DNA from 2 places in the Xanthomonas theicola genome. Region 1 is predicted to be linked to the other one. Evidence: riboswitches for the same ligand, from Rfam matches in the RefSeq annotation. Region 1 holds a riboswitch; the other holds the start of a gene.

Region 1 (8,261 bases):
ACTGCCACGGCGTTGCAGGAGCATCTGGCGCCGCTCGTCGCCGACTACGCGATGGACTGGCAACTGCACGATGCGCGGCGCCGCGCGCGCCTGCTGGTGCTGGTCAGCAAGCAGGGCCATTGCCTCAACGACCTGCTGTTCCGCGCGCACAGCCGGCAACTGCGCGTGGACATCGCCGCGGTGGCGTCCAACCACGCCGATTTCGCCGCGTTGGCGCGCTCCTACGGCGTGCCGTTCCACCACCTGCCGGTCGGCGCCGCCAATCGCGCCGAGCAGGAAGCGCAGCTGCTGGCGCTGGTCGAGCGCGAGCGCATCGACCTGGTGGTGCTGGCGCGCTACATGCAGATCCTGTCGCCGGCGCTGTGCGCCGCGCTGGCCGGGCGCGCGATCAACATCCACCACAGCTTCCTACCCAGCTTCAAGGGCGCGCAGCCGTACCATCAGGCCCACGCCCGCGGGGTCAAGATCATCGGCGCCACCGCGCACTACGTCACCGGCGACCTCGACGAAGGCCCGATCATCGAACAGGACGTGGCCCGCGTGGACCATGCGATGACCCCGCGCGAGCTGGTGCGCCTGGGCAGCGACACCGAATCGCTGGTCCTGGCCCGCGCCGTGCGCCGCCACGTCGAGCATCGCATCCTGCTCAACGGGCATCGAACTGTCGTGTTTAGGTGAGTCCGGGATTGGGGATTGGCAACAGCGCGGGACATCCGCAAGCCCATGGCGGTACCGGTCGCGGCTGATGGCCCGAGGCCACCCAGAGCCGCTCCTACAAAGAACAGCACCTGGGTCGAAACTGTACCAGTCGCAGCATCGGCACATGGGGGCATCGGCGCTGCACCAGGCGCCCATGCCCGGGCAGTGCCGTTGCAAACCCCCCAATTCCGGCTCCCCCATCCCGGCCCTCCGCTGCCGCGCCGCCGCCGCGTCCCTCCATCGTCGCGTTGCGGCCGGCGTCCAGGGACTGCGCCGGATCGCGCATGCCGGTGGTACGGCACTGGGCGGTGGTGTGCCGCGGTTGACTCCGCCCGGCAGCTGCGCGCGCTTGGACAGGATCGCCGCCTCGGCCGGTGCCGGCGTGCGCATCTGCGCGAACTCCTCCGGCGGTCCGGCCAACTGCTTCGGGATCGGTTCGGCCGCATCCAGCGCAGCGACGGGAACGGCCAGGCGCAGGACGCAGACGGCGGAGACTCTCGACAGCTTCGGCATGACGCGCGCTCCTTGACGTTGCGAAGAAGCGGACCGGCGCGGCCGGAGCATCGCGGCATCGCGGCATCGCGCAGCGACGGCGGCACGTCCGCCGGACGCGGCGCCCACTCGCCGCGAAGATGCATGCCGGTTACAGCCAGGGCAGTTTGCGGGACAACGACGCAGTGCAGCAATGCGGTGGAACTGGGATGCCGCGCGCGGTTGCCGCGACGATGCCCGGCGTGCAGCACGCCGGGCATCGTCGGCTCACGCCGCTTGCGCCTGCTGCGCGCGCAGCTGCCGCGCCGCGGCCACCATCGCGTCCAGCGCGCTACGCGTTTCCGGCCAGCCGCGGGTCTTCAACCCGCAATCCGGATTGACCCACAGTTGCTGCGGATCCAGCACCGCCCGCGCCTTGTCCAGTAGTTGCAGCATCTCCTGCGTGCCGGGTACGCGCGGCGAGTGGATGTCGTATACGCCCGGGCCGATCGCGTTCGGATAGCGGAAGCGCACGAACGCATCGAGCAGTTCCATCCGTGAGCGCGAGGTCTCGATCGAGATCACGTCCGCATCCATCGCCGCCACTGCCTCGATGATGTCGTTGAACTCCGAGTAGCACATGTGGGTATGGATCTGGGTGGCGTCGCGCACCCCGGCCGCGGCGATGCGGAAGCACTGCACCGCCCAGTCCAGGTACGCCTGCCAGTCGGCGCGGCGCAGCGGCAGGCCCTCGCGGATCGCCGGCTCGTCGATCTGGATCACGCCGATGCCGGCCGCCTCCAGGTCGCGCACCTCGTCGCGCAGCGCCAGCGCGATCTGCCGACAGGTCTGCGCGCGTTCCTGGTCGTCGCGCACGAACGACCACTGCAGCACCGTCACCGGCCCGGTCAGCATGCCCTTCATCGGCTTATCGGTCAGCGACTGCGCGTACTGCGTCCAGCGCAGCGTCATCGGCGCCGGGCGCTGCACGTCGCCGAAGATGATCGGCGGCTTCACGCAGCGCGAGCCGTAGCTCTGCACCCAGCCGTGCTTGGTGAAGGCGAAGCCGTCGAGCTGCTCGCCGAAGTACTCGACCATGTCGTTGCGCTCGAACTCGCCGTGCACCAGCACGTCCAGCCCGATCTGCTCCTGCGCGCGCACGCAGCGCTCGGTCTCCGCGGCCAGGAACGCGTCGTACTCGGCGTCGCCGAGCTTGCCTGCCTTGTGCTGCGCGCGCGCCTGCCGCACCTGCGCGGTCTGCGGGAACGAGCCGATCGTGGTGGTTGGATAGGCCGGCAGCCGCAGCGCCGCCTGTTGCGCCTCGCGGCGCTGCGGATACGGCGACTGCCGGCGGCCTGCATCCTCGCCCAGCGCCGCCACCCGCCGCGCCACGTCGGGGCGATGCACGCGCGCGGACGCGCGCCGTGTCGCCAGCGCCTCGCGCGCCGCGTCCAGCTCGGCCTGCGCGTGCGGCAGTTCCTGCAGCGCATCGGCCAGCGTGCGCAGTTCCTGCAGCTTCTGTTTGGCGAAGGCCAGCCATGCGTACAGCTCGCGGTCCAACGCCTTTTCCTGTTCCAGGTCCACCGGCACGTGCAGCAGCGAGCACGATGGCGCCAGCCACAGGCGTTCGCGGCCGACATGCCCGGCCGCGTAGCGCGCCAGGGTCAGCGCGGTGTCCAGCGGCGTGCGCCACACGTTGCGGCCGTTGACCAGCCCGGCCGACAGCACGCGGTCGGCCGGCAACGCCTGCAGCACCGGGTCCAGCTGCGCCACGCCGCGCACCAGGTCCACGTGCAGGCCGTCGACCGGCAGCGCCGCCGCCAACTCCAGATTGTCGCCCAGTTCGCCGAAATACGTGGTCAGCAGCAGCTTCGGCCGCGGCGCCTGCGCCAGGAACGCGTAGGCGCGGCGGTAGGCGTCGCGCGCGGCGTCGTCCAGGTCCAGCACCAGCGCCGGCTCGTCGATCTGCACCCAACTGGCGCCGGCCGCGTCGAGCTGCTGCAGCAGCTCGGCGTAGACCGGCAGCAGGCCGTCCAACAGCGCCCAGCGATCGCTGCCGTCCACGGTCTTGGACAACAGCAGGAAGCTCACCGGCCCGATCAGCACCGGCCGCGTGGCGATGCCCAGCGCCTTGGCCTCCAGGAACTCGGCCAGCGGCTTGTCGCCGCGCAGGCGGAAATGCTGGCGCCGCGCCAGTTCCGGCACCAGGTAGTGGTAGTTGGTGTCGAACCACTTGGTCATTTCCAGCGCGTGCAGGTCCAGGCCGTCCTCCTGCGTGCCGCGCGCCATCGCGAAGTAGCCGGCCAGCGGATCGGCATCGGCCAGTGCGCGGTAGCGCTGCGGGATCGCGTCGAACAGGAACGCGGTGTCGAGCATCGCGTCGTACAGGCTGAAGTCGTTGCTGGGCGGCAGGTCCACCCCGGCCTCGACCTGCAGTCGCCAGTGCCGCTGGCGCAGCTGGCGCGCCGTGTCTTGCAGGCTTGCGCCGTCGGTGTCGCGGCGCCAGTAGCTTTCCAGCGCACGCTTGAGCTCGCGCCGCGCACCGATGCGCGGGAAGCCCAGGTTGGTCACGATCGTCATTTGCGTTTCCTCATTGCGTTCAAGGGCATTGAGGAACGAAGGAACCGCGCACCGTCCGCCCGTTTGCACGGGACGCCCGCCACGCCAGCGACCTCCGCCCCCGCGGGCGAGCCGGCGCCGCGCGGGCAGGCGGAAGCACGCAGCGCGGCGCACGGCCACGGCACGGCTTCCGGCCGCCTCCCCGCGGAAGCGCCAGGTCGAATCGGAAGACCACAGGTCCTCCGGCCGGGGCCGGTATTCGGGCTGATGGACGAGCGCACCATGCCGGCTGCGCGCCTACTGTCCGCCGCTTCCCAGGCCGGCATGCGCCGGCCCAGTGCCATTGACGGAGGTCGTTTCCATTCACCGCTGCGGGGCAGCTCCGGAATGGGCCAGGCGCTTGCGGCGCCTGGCCTTCACCGGATTCCCGTTTAAGTCCATCCCTTCATCCGAATGAAGCGATGGATACCTTCGGCCAGCGCACGATAGGCCGGATGCGGCGGTGGGTCAAGCCCACAGATGGTGATCCCGCCCGCACGGGCAGCACTTTTGCTGAAAATGCAGGGGCGCTTCGCTGGAAGACCGCAGGAGCACGTCGCCGCCGCGTTTGTCCCGCGCCATGCCGGGTTGCCGGTGCGCGCGCAGACGGAACCGCCCCGGGATACTTGGAATCTCCAACTGTTGAGAGGATGGCGTCATGAGCAAGCAGGCAGTGACGTATTGCCCGGACGTGCGGGAGCGGGCAGTTGGGCTGGTGCTGGAGCATCAAGGCGAGCACAGTTCGCCGTGGGCGGCGCTCGCGTCGATTGTCGGGAAGATCGGGAGGCCGTGCGCGGCGAGTGGGTCGAGGGGATCGCGCTGCTGCCACAGCCTCTCCGTGACGTGTCCCGACAGATCGCACAGGCGGGGGCGGCGTGTTCTCGCCTGCCCAAACTGCCCGGGCTTGGCCCGATCCTGCGCGCCACCCTGGCGGCTCGGCTTCCGGAGCTGGGCGCTGTGCATCCGCGCAAGATCGCCGCCCTGATCGGGCTGGCGCCGTTCAATCGCGCCAGCGGCCGCTGGCGCGGCCAACGCCGCATCCAGGGCGGGCGCGCCGACGTGCGCCAGGTGTTGTCCATGGCCACCTGGGCCTGGATCCGCGCCGGCTCCCCGCTGTCCCACACCTATGCGCGCCTCACCGCCGCAGGCAAGCCCGCCAAGGTCGCCATCGTCGCTGCATGCACAAATACCTGCGCTGGCTCAAGGCCATCGCACGCGATCAGGCTCCTTACGACTCTCCTGCGATCGCCTCTGCATGACAGTTGACTCCCACAAGTGCATGACCCCTGTAGGAGCGGTTTCAACCGCGAACAGGCCTTGCCGATAGATTCTGTCGCGATTGAAACCGCTCCTACAAAAAAGCGCCCGGCAGGTGCCGGGCGCTGGAGTCGAACTGCGTGCGGCTCGGCGGCCTATTTCCCGATCCAGCCTTCCAGCAGGTCGGAAAACTCGTCGGCGTGCTCTTCCTCCTGGGCCAGGATCTGCTCCAGGATGCGCTTGGTGGTGGTGTCCTTGTCGCCGACGAAGTTGATCATCTCGCGGTAGCTGTCGATGGCGATGCGCTCGGCGATCAGGTTTTCCTTGACCATGTCGCGCAGGTCCTCGCCTTCCTTGTACTCGGCGTGCGAGCGCGCGGTCAGGGTGTCGGGATTGAGGTCCGGTTCGCCGCCCAACTGCACGATGCGCTCGGCCAGCTTGTGCGCGTGTTCCTGCTCCTGCTGCGCGTGCTCCAGGAACTCGGCCTTGACCGAGTCGGCAAGCATGCCCGAGGCCATGAAATAGTGGCGGTAGTAGCGCAGCACGCACACATATTCGGTGGCCAGCGCATCGTTGAGCAGCTTGATCACCGCTTCGCGGTCGGCGCTGTAGCTCTTGGTGATCGCGCCGTCCTCGATGCTCTGGCGGGCGTTGGCGCGCAGCGTGGCGGTGTCGGTGAGGCCGCTGCTGTTCTGCAGCGGCTTGGCGTCGTTGGCTGGCTTGTTGTTGGACATGGCTGGCCGGTTCCTGTGTGGTGGGAGAAGGGAAGATCAGTCGGGAAGATGTTGCAGCACGTAGTCGGCAGCGGAGACCTTGAATTCGCCGGGCGCCTCGGCGAACAGCGCGCGCACCACGCCGTCCTCGGCGTACAGCGCGAAGCGCCGCGCCCGCACGCCCATGCCGTAGCTGCTGGCGTCCATTTCCAGGCCCAGCGCCCTGGCTAGCTCGCCGTTGCCGTCGGACAGCATCTGCAGGCCGTCGGGCACCAGCTGACTCTTGCCCCAGGCCTGCATCACGAACGGGTCGTTGACCGCCATGCAGTACACCTCGATGCCGCGCCTGCGGAAGTCCTCGAAGTGTTCCACGTAACCGGGCAGATGCTTCTCCGAACAGGTCGGGGTGAACGCGCCGGGCACCGCGAACAGCAGGGCCCGGCGGCCGTCGAACAGGCTGCGCGTGTCGACCGCTTCCACGCCTTCGCGAATGCGTTGCAGGACCACTTCGGGAATGCGTTCGCCGGGCTGGATGGGCATGTCTGGCTCCTAAGAATGAATCGAGTCTAGAAATGCGCATGGAAAGGCAACGTCAAGGCCCTTGAAATGCATGGGTCCATTCCTATCTGGCAGGCAAGGCGGCGGGTCGGACCCGCCGCCATCCACCCGCGAAGGGTCCGTCCCATTCACGTTGCAGGAGACTACGATGAGCATCGTCCGTTATCGCCAGTTGCCGGCCCAGGCCGCGTTCCAGAACGAGATCAAGCAGGTGTTCGACCGCTTCTTCGACCCCGGCGGCGGCACCGACGAGTCGGCCGTCGTCACCGCGCAGTGGGTGCCGCGCGTGGACATCAAGGAGGAGCCGGAGCGCTTCGTCCTGTATGCCGATCTGCCCGGCATCGACCCGTCCGCGATCGAGGTGTCGATGGACAAGGGCATCCTGTCGATCAAGGGTGAGCGCAAGAGCGAGGCGACCGCCGACAGCGAGCGCTTCTCGCGCATCGAGCGCCGCTACGGCAGCTTCCACCGCCGCTTCGCCCTGCCCGACAGCGCCGATCCCGACAACATTGCCGCCACCGGCCACCATGGGGTGCTGGAGGTGCACATCCCCAAGCGCCCGGCCAGCACGCCGCGCCGGATCCAGGTCGGCAGCGGGGCCACGATCGTGCAGTAGTGCCCGCCGGCGTCGCCGCGGCGATGCCGCGCCTGCGCGCCCGGCCAGTAGAATGGCCGGGCGATGGTGCAGAGCGTGCAACCGGCCCGTTGCCGCAAGGCGGCGGGCCGACTCTTTTTGAGGTGATGGATGGAATTCAAGGATTACTACGCCACCCTGGGCGTGGAACCCAGCGCGGGCGACGCCGAGATCAAGACGGCATACCGGCGGCTGGCGCGCAAGTACCATCCCGACGTCAGCAAGGAAGCCGGCGCGGAGGACAGGTTCAAGGCCATCAACGAGGCTTACGAGGCGCTGCGCGATCCACCCAAGCGCGCCGCCTACGACCAACTGCGCGCGCAGGGTTACCGGCCCGGCGAAGAGGTCCAGGCCCCGCCCGGCTACGGTGGCGGGCAGGGCTACGACTTCGAGGAAGTGTTCGGCAACGGCGGCGCCGGCGGCGGCTTCAGCGATTTCTTCGAGAGCCTGTTCGCGCGCCAGCAGCGCGCGCGCCAGGGCGCCGGTCCCGGCCCGGGCGCCGCGCCGCGCGGCGATACCCGCGCCAAGCTGGCGGTGCCGCTGGAGGCCGTGCACAGCGGCGACAGCGTGCGCATCACCATCAACGGCCGGCAGCTGGACGTGCGCGTGCCCAAGGGCGTGCGCCCCGGCCAGGTGATCCGGCTGAGCGGACAGGGCAACGGCGGCAGCAACCTGCTGCTGGAGATCGAGTACGCCGCGCACCCGCAGTTCGAGGTGGACGGGCGCAACATCCTGTACACCCTGCCGGTGACGCCATGGCAGGCGGCGCTGGGCACCAGCATCAGCGTGCCGACCCTGGGCGGCGCGGTGGAACTGAAGATCCCGCCGGATTCCGAGGCCGGGCGCAAGCTGCGCCTGCGCGGTCGCGGCCTGCCGGGTACGCCGCCGGGCGACCAGATCGTCGAACTGGAAGTGCTGGCGCCGACCCCGGAGACCGAGGCGCAGCGCAAGGCGTATCGCAACCTGGCCAAGGCGTTCGGCGAGACGGTCTGAGCAGCCGGGACTCGGGACCGAGTCCTTCTCACCCCGTCGGCCCCTCCTCACCGCTGAACACCCGCTCGATCACCTCGGACAGTTCGTCCTCGGAAAACGGCTTGGTGATGTAGGCGCGCGCGCCCTGGCGCATGCCCCACATGCGGTCGGTGTCCTGGTCCTTGGTGGTGACCAGGATCACCGGGATGTGCTGCGTGCTGGGCTCGCGGCGCAGGGTGCGGGTGGCCTGGAAACCGTTGAGGTTCGGCATCACTACGTCCATCAGTACCAGGTCCGGCAGCGCCGCCTTGGCGGCTTCCACGCCGGCCGCGCCGTCGGTGGCGGTGATCGTTGCGTGG
Region 2 (8,261 bases), 800 kb from region 1:
TACTGCGCTGCGCGCGGCCATGGATGCAACGCCGCCGCCAGCGCGGCCGGATCCGGATGCGGCCGGTACGGCAGCCGCCCCCAGCACGGCATCGGCAGCCGCGCCTGCAACATCGCCATGTTGGCATCGATGCACTGCATCGCCGGATCGATCTCGTTGCCGATCCAGCCGATGCAGCACAGGCCATCGGCAGCGATCGCCGCGGCGGTGAGCCGGGCGTGGTTGAGGCAGCCCAGGCGCAGCCCGACGACCAACAGCACCGGCAGCGCCAGCGCCCGCGCCAGGTCGGCCTGGTCCAGCGTCGCCGACAGCGGCGCCGCCCAGCCGCCCACGCCTTCCACCACCACCGTGTCGGCCTGGCCGCGCAGGCGCGCGAAGGCGGCGGCGATCGGCGCCAGCTCCACGCGCGCGCCGGCCGCCGCGGCGGCCAGTTCCGGCGCCAGCGGCAGCGGCAAGGCATAGGGATTGAGGTCGGCGTAGTCCGGCCGCGGCGCGCTGGCCGCCTGCAGCGCCAGCGCGTCCTCGTTGCGCCAGCCGTCCGCACCGGCCACGCAGCCGCTGGCCACCGGCTTCATGCCCACCGCCGTCTGGCCGCGCGCGCGCAGCGCATGCAGTAGCGCGGTACTGGCGACGGTCTTGCCGATGCCGGTATCGGTTCCGGCGACGTAGAAGGCGGGAACGGTCATCGTGGTGGGATCCTCGGGGCCGCCAGGTGCGGCGCAGCGGCACAGGATAGCCGCCACGCCACGCTGCGTCGGCGCCCGCAGCCGGGGCGTGCGATTCGGATCGGCCTGCCGGACTGCCGGGGCCCGTCACAGGCGCCGACCGGCCCGGCGCACAGGCCGCCGGCGGCCGCTGCTAGACTCGCGCGATGTTCGCGTCCTCTTCGCTCACCGGCAGCAAGCCGGAGCAGTACGCCCAACTGCTCGCCCAGGCCCGCGCCCTGGTCGGCGGCGAGCCCGACCGCATCGCCAATGCCGCCAACCTGGCGGCATTGGTGTACCACGCGCTGCCGCGGCTGAACTGGGTCGGCTTCTATCTATACGACGGCAAGGAACTGGTGGTGGGGCCATTCCAGGGCCTGCCCGCCTGCGTGCGCATTCCGCTGCACAAGGGCGTGTGCGGCGCCGCCGCCAGTAGCGGCCAGACCCAGCGCATCGCCGATGTCGAGGCCTTTCCCGGGCATATCGCCTGCGATGCGGCGTCGCGCTCGGAACTGGTGGTGCCGCTGCTGCGCGATGGCACGTTGGTCGGCGTGTTCGACCTGGACAGTCCGGACCTGGCGCGCTTCGACGAGGATGACCAGCACGGCCTGGAGGCGATCGCCCGGGTCTACGTCGAGGCACTGCGGATGAGCCCGCGATGAGCACCGACAAGCTGCGCAACATCGGCCCCAAGAGCGCGGCCTGGCTGCGCCAGGTCGGCCTGCGCACGCAGCAGGACCTGGCCGCGGCCGGCGCGGTGGGCGCGTTCCTGAAGGTCAGGCGCGCCGGCTTCAAGCCCAGCCTCAATCTGCTGTACTCGCTGGAAGGCGCGCTGACCGGCTGCCACTGGCAGGAACTGCCCGAGGCGCGGCGCATGCAACTGCTCGGCGAACTGGAGACGGCCGCGGCGCAGTTGCCCGCACAGCGCGGCCTGCCGGTGGCCGGACCGGTGGCCACCACCCACTTCGACCGCGACGGCGACCGCAGCGACATGCCCTATGCGGACGACGCGTCCGGCGGCGATGCGTTCGACGCCGAACACGGGGACGAACGCGACGCCGATCGCCACGCCGGCGAGCGCGACGCCGACTGATCCGCGCGCGACCGCGGCGATCGCGTACAATCTCGCCGCTTCAAGGTGACCTGCCGGCCCCGGCCTGCAAGGTTGAAACGGGAAGCCGGTGCGTCTTGCGACAAGGCCGGCGCTGCCCCCGCAACGGTAAGCGATCCGCGCTGACGACTTGCGCCACTGTGCCTGGCATGGGAAGGCGTCGCAGCCGGGAGTTGACTCCCAGATCGCCAGCCCGGAGACCGGCCTTGCAGTCCACTGGTTGCGATGCGGAGGGCGTCGCGGCGTGCCGCGCCGCGTCTGGCGCCGTCCGCTCGCACCTTCCGTTCGCGACTCCTTCGCCGTCACAGCGCGCATCGGCGCGCCGGAGTTGCCCCATGCCGTCCCGCCTGCTTTCGGTCGCGATCGCGTCCGTCCTGTCCCTGCCCTCGCTGGCGCTCGCCGCCGATGCCGCCGCCGACCTGGACCAGGTCCTGGTCACCGCCACCCGCACCCAGATCTCGGTGGAGGACAGCGTGGTCCCGGCGCAGGTCATCGACCGCGCCGAGATCGAGCGCAGCCAGGCGACGTCGCTGGCGCAGCTGCTGCAGGGCCGCGCCGGCATCGGCGTCTCCAACCAGGGCGGGCTGGGCAAGCTGACCACGCTGAGCCTGCGCGGCAGCGAGTCGGACCACGTGCTGGTGCTGGTGGACGGCGTGCGCATCGGCTCGGCCAGCGCCGGCCTGGCCGCGTTCCAGGACCTGCCGTTGAGCCAGATCGAGCGCATCGAGATCGTGCGCGGCCCGCGCTCGAGTCTGTACGGCTCCGATGCGATCGGCGGCGTGATCCAGATCTTCACCCGCCGCGGCGGGCGGGGCCTGCAGCAGAACCTGCACCTGGGCGCCGGCAGCAACGGCCTGCGCGAAGCCAGCGCCGGCTTCAGCAACCGCGGCGAACGCGGCTGGCTGGCGGTGCAGGCCGGCTATCAAGACAGCGACGGCATCAACGCCTGCAACGGCTCGGCCACGCTGTTGGCCGGCTGCTTCGTCGACCAGCCGGACCGCGACGGCTACCGCAACGCCTCGCTCGGCGCGCGCGGCGGCTATGCGCTGAGCGACACCCTGCGCATCGAGGGGCAGGCGCTGAACATCGACAGCCGCAACGAATACGACGGCGACGCGCTGTTCGCCGGCAACGAGGCCGACAATACCCAGCAGGTGTTCGGCGGCAAGCTCGACTGGACCCCGTCCGAGCGCGTGCACGTGGCCGCCCAGCTCGGCCGCAACGCCGACCAGGCCGACAGCGACTACCGCGCCCCCGGCAGCAGCGCGCGCAGTTTCGTCAGCACGTTCGACAGCCGCCGCGACACCGCATCGCTACAGGGCGACTTCGGCTTGGCCGACGGCCATCTGCTCAGCGCCGGCGCCGACTGGCAGCGCGAGGAGGTCAGCGGCACCACCGCCTTCGACGTCGACCGGCGCGACAATACCGGCGTGTTCGCCGAGTACCAGGGCCGCATCGGCACGCAGCAGGTGCAGGCCAGCGTGCGCAGCGACGACAACGAGCAGTTCGGCCAGCACACCACCGGCAGCCTCGGCTGGGGCCTGGCGCTGGAGGGCGGTTTCAAACTCACCGCCAGCGTCGGCACCGGGTTCAAGGCGCCGACCTTCAACGACCTGTACTTCCCGTTCTCCGGCAACCCGCAGCTGAAGCCCGAGCAGTCCAAGAGCGGCAACCTGGGCGTGGCGCAGTACGCCGACGCCTGGAACTGGACCTTCAACGTGTACGAGAACCGCGTCGAGGACCTGATCTCCTACGACGCCGCCACCTTCCTGCCGGTCAACGTGGACCAAGCACGCATCCGCGGCGCCGAGCTGACCGGCTACGCCGCGCTGGCCGGCTGGGAACTGTCGGCGCAGCTGAGCCACACCGATCCGCGCAACCGCAGCGATGGCGGCAACCGCGACAACTGGCTGGCGCGGCGCGCGCACAACACCGCGCGGCTGGACGTGGACCGCGGCTTCGGCGCAGTCAAGCTCGGCGTGACCGCGTTCGGCAGCGGCCACCGCTACGACGACGCGGCCAACAGCGTGCGCGTGGCCGGCTACGGCACGCTGGACCTGCGCGTGGAATACGCGTTCGCGGCGGACTGGACGCTGCAGGCCAAGGCCAGCAACGTGTTCGACCGCGACTACCAGACCGTGAACTGGTACAACCAGCCCGGCCGCGAGTACGCGCTGGCCCTGCGCTACGCGCCGGCGGCACGCTGAGCTGGGAAGGGCTGCGCCACACGGCGCAGCCCTCCACACGAGCACCAATACGCATCCTGTGGGCCAGCCAACGTCGCTACAGCGCTCGGCTGTCGGGAACGCAAGCGCATTCCCAACTCAGGCATTTACAGTTGCTGCGATGCTGTGGGAGCGACTTGAGTCGCGACTGAAGTCGCTCCCACACGTTTTTAGTCGCCTAAAAAAATCCACGGAAAACGCCTCGGCGATACCAGATGGGCTACGTGGGATTGGCAGCCCGCATCACCCCAGCGTCAGCAACTGGCGCATGTCATCCATCAGCAGCACCACACCGACCGTGGCCAGGTCGAGGTCGCGCGGATAACCGTAGCGCACCAGCGCCGCCGGCATGCCGGCGGCATGCGCGGCCTGCAGGTCGGTGCCGGAATCGCCGACCATCAGGCAGCGCGCCGGCGGCTGCGCGAACTGCTGCGCCAGATGCAGCAGCGGCAGCGGGCTCGGCTTGCGCTCGGGCAGGCTGTCGCCGCCGAGCACCGCGGAAAACGCATCGGCCACGCCGAGGTGGCGCAACAGCAGCGGCACCAAGGTCGACGGCCTGTTGGTACACAGCGCCAGCGTCGTGCCGCGCTGGCGCAGCTGCGCCAGCGCCTCGGCGACGCCCGGGTACAGGCGCGGGCTGCGCAGCAGGCAGGCTTCGTAGTGGCGCATGAAGGTCGGCATCACCGCGTCGACCGGGGTAGCGTCGTGCGCATGCCGCCACGCGGCCTCGACCAGCCTGCGCACGCCATCGCCGATCCAGCCCAGCACCGTGGCTTCGGGCACGCGCGCCAGGCCGAACTCGACCAGCGTGCGGTTGAGCGCCTCGGCGATATCGGCGCCGCTGTCCACCAATGTGCCGTCCAAGTCGAACACCACCAGCGCATACGGAAAAGTCATTTCGTTCCTGAGTGCGGAAAGCCGCGCCCATTGTAGGCACGCGCTCAGTCGCGGTCCCAGTGCGGCGCCTCGCCGAAGCGTGCGACCAGGAAATCCAGGAATACGCGCACGATCGCCGGCTGCTGCCGGCGCGACGCATACACACCGAAGATGTCCATGGTGTCGAGTTCATGGTCGGGCAAGACGCGTCGCAATTGGCCGCTGCGCAGCAACCCCGCGGCCTGGTAGGTCGGCAGCATCGCGATGCCGGCACCGATCCGCACTGCCTCCAGCAGCACGATGGCCTCGTTGGTGGTGAAGTTGCCACGCACCGACACCGACACCCGTTCGCCGCGATAGCGCAGCGGCCACGCGTGCTTGCCCACGTAATGATGGCACAGGCAATTGTGCGCGGCCAGGTCGGCGGCAGTGCGCGGCGCGCCATGCCGCTGCAGGTAGGCCGGCGCCGCGCACAGGACCGAGCGGCACACGCTCAATCGCCGCGCGATCAGCCCCGGGTCGACGCGATGGGAAATGCGCACCGCCAGGTCGATGCGCTCCTCGATCAGGTTGACGGCGCGGTCGGCCAGCAGCATGTCCACTCGCGCCTGCGGGTAGCGGGCGACGAACTCGGTCGCGGCCGCGGCCAGATGCGCCTGGCCGAACGAGGCCGAGGCGGTGACGCGCAGCTGTCCGTGCGGCTCCGGGTCGTCGCTGGCCAGTTCCTCGCGCAGCGACGCACCGATCGCCAGCATCGGCCGGAACCGCGCCAATGCGGTTTGGCCGGCGCCGGTCAGGGCCACCCGCCGCGTGGTCCGGTGCAGCAGGCGCACCCCCAGCCAGCGCTCCAGCCCGGCCAGATAGCGCGACACCATCGCCCGCGACAACTCCAGTGTTTCGGCGGCCGCGGTGAGACTGCCGCGCTCGGCGACCTCGACGAACACGGCGATCGCGGTCAGACGGTCCATTGGCTCGTTCCACGCAACAAAGCATCGACTTATACGCGGTTTATCGCGCTAATTGCCATGGCTACGCTGTGACCATCCCATCCATCCCCTGGAATACCTCGATGCACATCGCCCTGATCGGCGCCACCGGCAATATCGGCCGCCACATCGCCCACGAAGCCCTGCGCCGCGGCCATGCGCTCACCGCCCTGGTCCGCCGCACGCAGCCACTGCCGTCGGAACTGGACGGCGCCAGCATCGTGGTCGCGTCGCTGGACGACACCGCCGCCCTCGCCGCCGCGGTGCGCGGCCACGACGTACTGGCCAGCGCCTACGGCTCCAGCGCCGCGGCGGCCGACACCATTCCGGCCGTCGCCCAGGCGCTGATCGAGGTCGCCCGCGGCGCCGGCGTGCAGCGCCTGCTGGTGGTCGGCGGCGCCGGCAGCCTGGAAGTGGCGCCGGGCGTGCAGTTGGTGGACACGCCGGACTTCCCCGACGCGTACAAGCCCTACGCGCTGGCGCACCGTGCCGCCCTGCAGCACTTCCAGGCGGCCGCCGACCTGGACTGGACCTTCTACGCGCCGGCGGCGGACATCGGCCCCGGCGGCAAGCGCGGCGGCGTGCGCACCCAGGCCACCGCGCTGCTAAGCGATGCGCAGGGCCATAGCGCGATCAGCTATGCCGACTACGCCAGCGCCTTCGTCGACGAGATCGAACGCCCGCAGTACCTGCGCCAGATCGCCACCGCCGCGTACTGAGCGCAGCATCGGGCCGGCGGCGGTGGGCGTGCCCGATGGCCACAGCGCGCAGTCGCCCCCGCTCGTTACGGCCGCAGCACGGTCGCGGCCTTGTTCCTGCGCGTCGTGCCCATGCATGGCGCCGCCTTCCACGACGAAGTCCGCCTGCATTCCCTTTCGTTGTCGCTCCGCAGCGCTGCGCTGATCTTGCCGTGTCCGGCACCGGCGCTGCCGCGGCGCGCGCCGCCGCCGGCACCGCTGCCCACGCCGCGCCTGCCACCACCACGTGTGGATGGCCGACACGCAGACTCCGGCAGCGCATGCGCAGTGGCTGCCCACGCTGCAACGGATCCACGTGCTGCAGCCGCAGCGGGCGATTCCCGGACACCTTGCGCCTGGTGCGGCGCAGGACCTGGCCGCGGTGCGCTTCACCATCGACTGCACCTGCGCCTTCGACAAGCAAACCGCCCAGGCCAAGGAGGCGGCCGCGCTGGTCGCGGCGATGTAGCGGCGCTATCGGCAACTGGGCGGCGTGGACACGCTGCTACTGAGCGCCAAGGTGGCCAAGGGCGAAATGCGCTGGCCATGCGCGAAGCGCCAGCGCGTGGCAGCGCACACGACCCCGCACGCCGCTGCGCGGCTCAGCGGAACAACCGTCCTTGCGCCAGCACCGGCTCGGCTTCGTGGAAGCCGGCCAGACCCACGCCGACCAGCCGGTAGCGCGTGGACGCGGGCAATTCCACGCGCTGGCGCAGCGCCAGCGCGATGTCGATCAGCGCCTGCAGCGAGTCCGGCGGCCGTTCCGGGGTGAAGCTGCGGGTGAGGATGCGGAACTGCGCGGTCTTGAGCTTCAGCACCACGGTGCGCGCGACGCGGTCGGTGCGGCGGGCGGCGTTCCAGGTCTTCTCCGACAGCTGCCGGATCGCCGGCTCCAGCGCGTCCAGCGCCAGATCCTCGGCGAACGTGTCTTCGGAAGACATCGACTGCACTGGCTGGTCCGATTCCACCGCACGCTCGTCGATGCCGCGCGCACGCTGATACAGGCGCAGCCCGAAGCTGCCGAAGCGCGCTTCCAGTTCCGCCTCGCCGTGCGCGCGCAGGTCGCCGACGGTGGCAATGCCCAGCGCCGCCAGCTTGGCCTGCATCACCTTGCCCACGCCGTGCACCTTGCCGACCGGCAGCGGGGTCAGGAACGCTTCCACCTGGTGCGGGCGGATCACGAACTGGCCATCGGGCTTGTGCCAGTCCGAGGCGATCTTGGCGAGGAACTTGTTCGGCGCGATGCCGGCCGAGGCGGTCAGCGCGGTTTCCTCGCGGATCTGCGCGCGGATGGCCTGCGCGATCTCGGTGGCGGTGGCGAGCTCGCCCTTGGGCGCGGTGACGTCGAGATAGGCCTCGTCCAGCGACAGCGGCTCGATCAGGTCGGTGTGGCGCTGGAAGATCGCGCGCACCTGCCGCGACACCGCCTTGTAGCGCGCGAAATCCGGCGCCACGAAGATCGCGTCCGGGCACAGGCGCTCGGCGCGCAGCGCCGGCATCGCCGAGCGGATGCCGAACACGCGCGCCTCGTAGGACGCGGCACAGACCACCGAGCGCATGCCACGCCACGCCACCACCACCGGCTTGCCGCGCAGCGCGGGATCGTCACGCTGCTCCACGGA

What was found. Region 1 has a riboswitch for cobalamin ahead of metE (5-methyltetrahydropteroyltriglutamate--homocysteine S-methyltransferase). Riboswitches for the same ligand answer to the same signal wherever they lie in the genome.
Region 2: another riboswitch for cobalamin. It lies ahead of btuB (TonB-dependent vitamin B12 receptor); the one in region 1 lies ahead of metE (5-methyltetrahydropteroyltriglutamate--homocysteine S-methyltransferase).

What each region holds. Positions count from the first base shown of each region.
Region 1 covers NZ_CP049017.1:4,612,692-4,620,952, forward strand. Annotated here, with positions in the region: gene purU (formyltetrahydrofolate deformylase) at 1-678, shown strand, start outside; partial or broken gene G4Q83_RS23900 (hypothetical protein) at 1,033-1,212, opposite strand; gene metE (5-methyltetrahydropteroyltriglutamate--homocysteine S-methyltransferase) at 1,459-3,750, opposite strand; cobalamin riboswitch at 3,963-4,218, opposite strand; gene G4Q83_RS21510 (transposase) at 4,612-5,034, shown strand; gene G4Q83_RS21515 (ferritin-like domain-containing protein) at 5,181-5,759, opposite strand; gene G4Q83_RS21520 (peroxiredoxin) at 5,796-6,278, opposite strand; gene G4Q83_RS21525 (Hsp20/alpha crystallin family protein) at 6,445-6,912, shown strand; gene G4Q83_RS21530 (DnaJ C-terminal domain-containing protein) at 7,042-7,923, shown strand; gene pilH (twitching motility response regulator PilH) at 7,952-8,261, opposite strand, start outside.
Region 2 covers NZ_CP049017.1:672,324-680,584, reverse strand. Annotated here, with positions in the region: gene bioD (dethiobiotin synthase) at 1-686, opposite strand, end outside; gene G4Q83_RS02980 (GAF domain-containing protein) at 872-1,366, shown strand; gene G4Q83_RS02975 (TfoX/Sxy family protein) at 1,363-1,797, shown strand; cobalamin riboswitch at 1,824-2,038, shown strand; gene btuB (TonB-dependent vitamin B12 receptor) at 2,151-4,022, shown strand; gene gph (phosphoglycolate phosphatase) at 4,284-4,937, opposite strand; gene G4Q83_RS02960 (LysR family transcriptional regulator) at 4,982-5,884, opposite strand; gene G4Q83_RS02955 (NAD(P)-dependent oxidoreductase) at 5,986-6,621, shown strand; gene G4Q83_RS02950 (hypothetical protein) at 6,893-7,108, shown strand; gene dinB (DNA polymerase IV) at 7,242-8,261, opposite strand, start outside.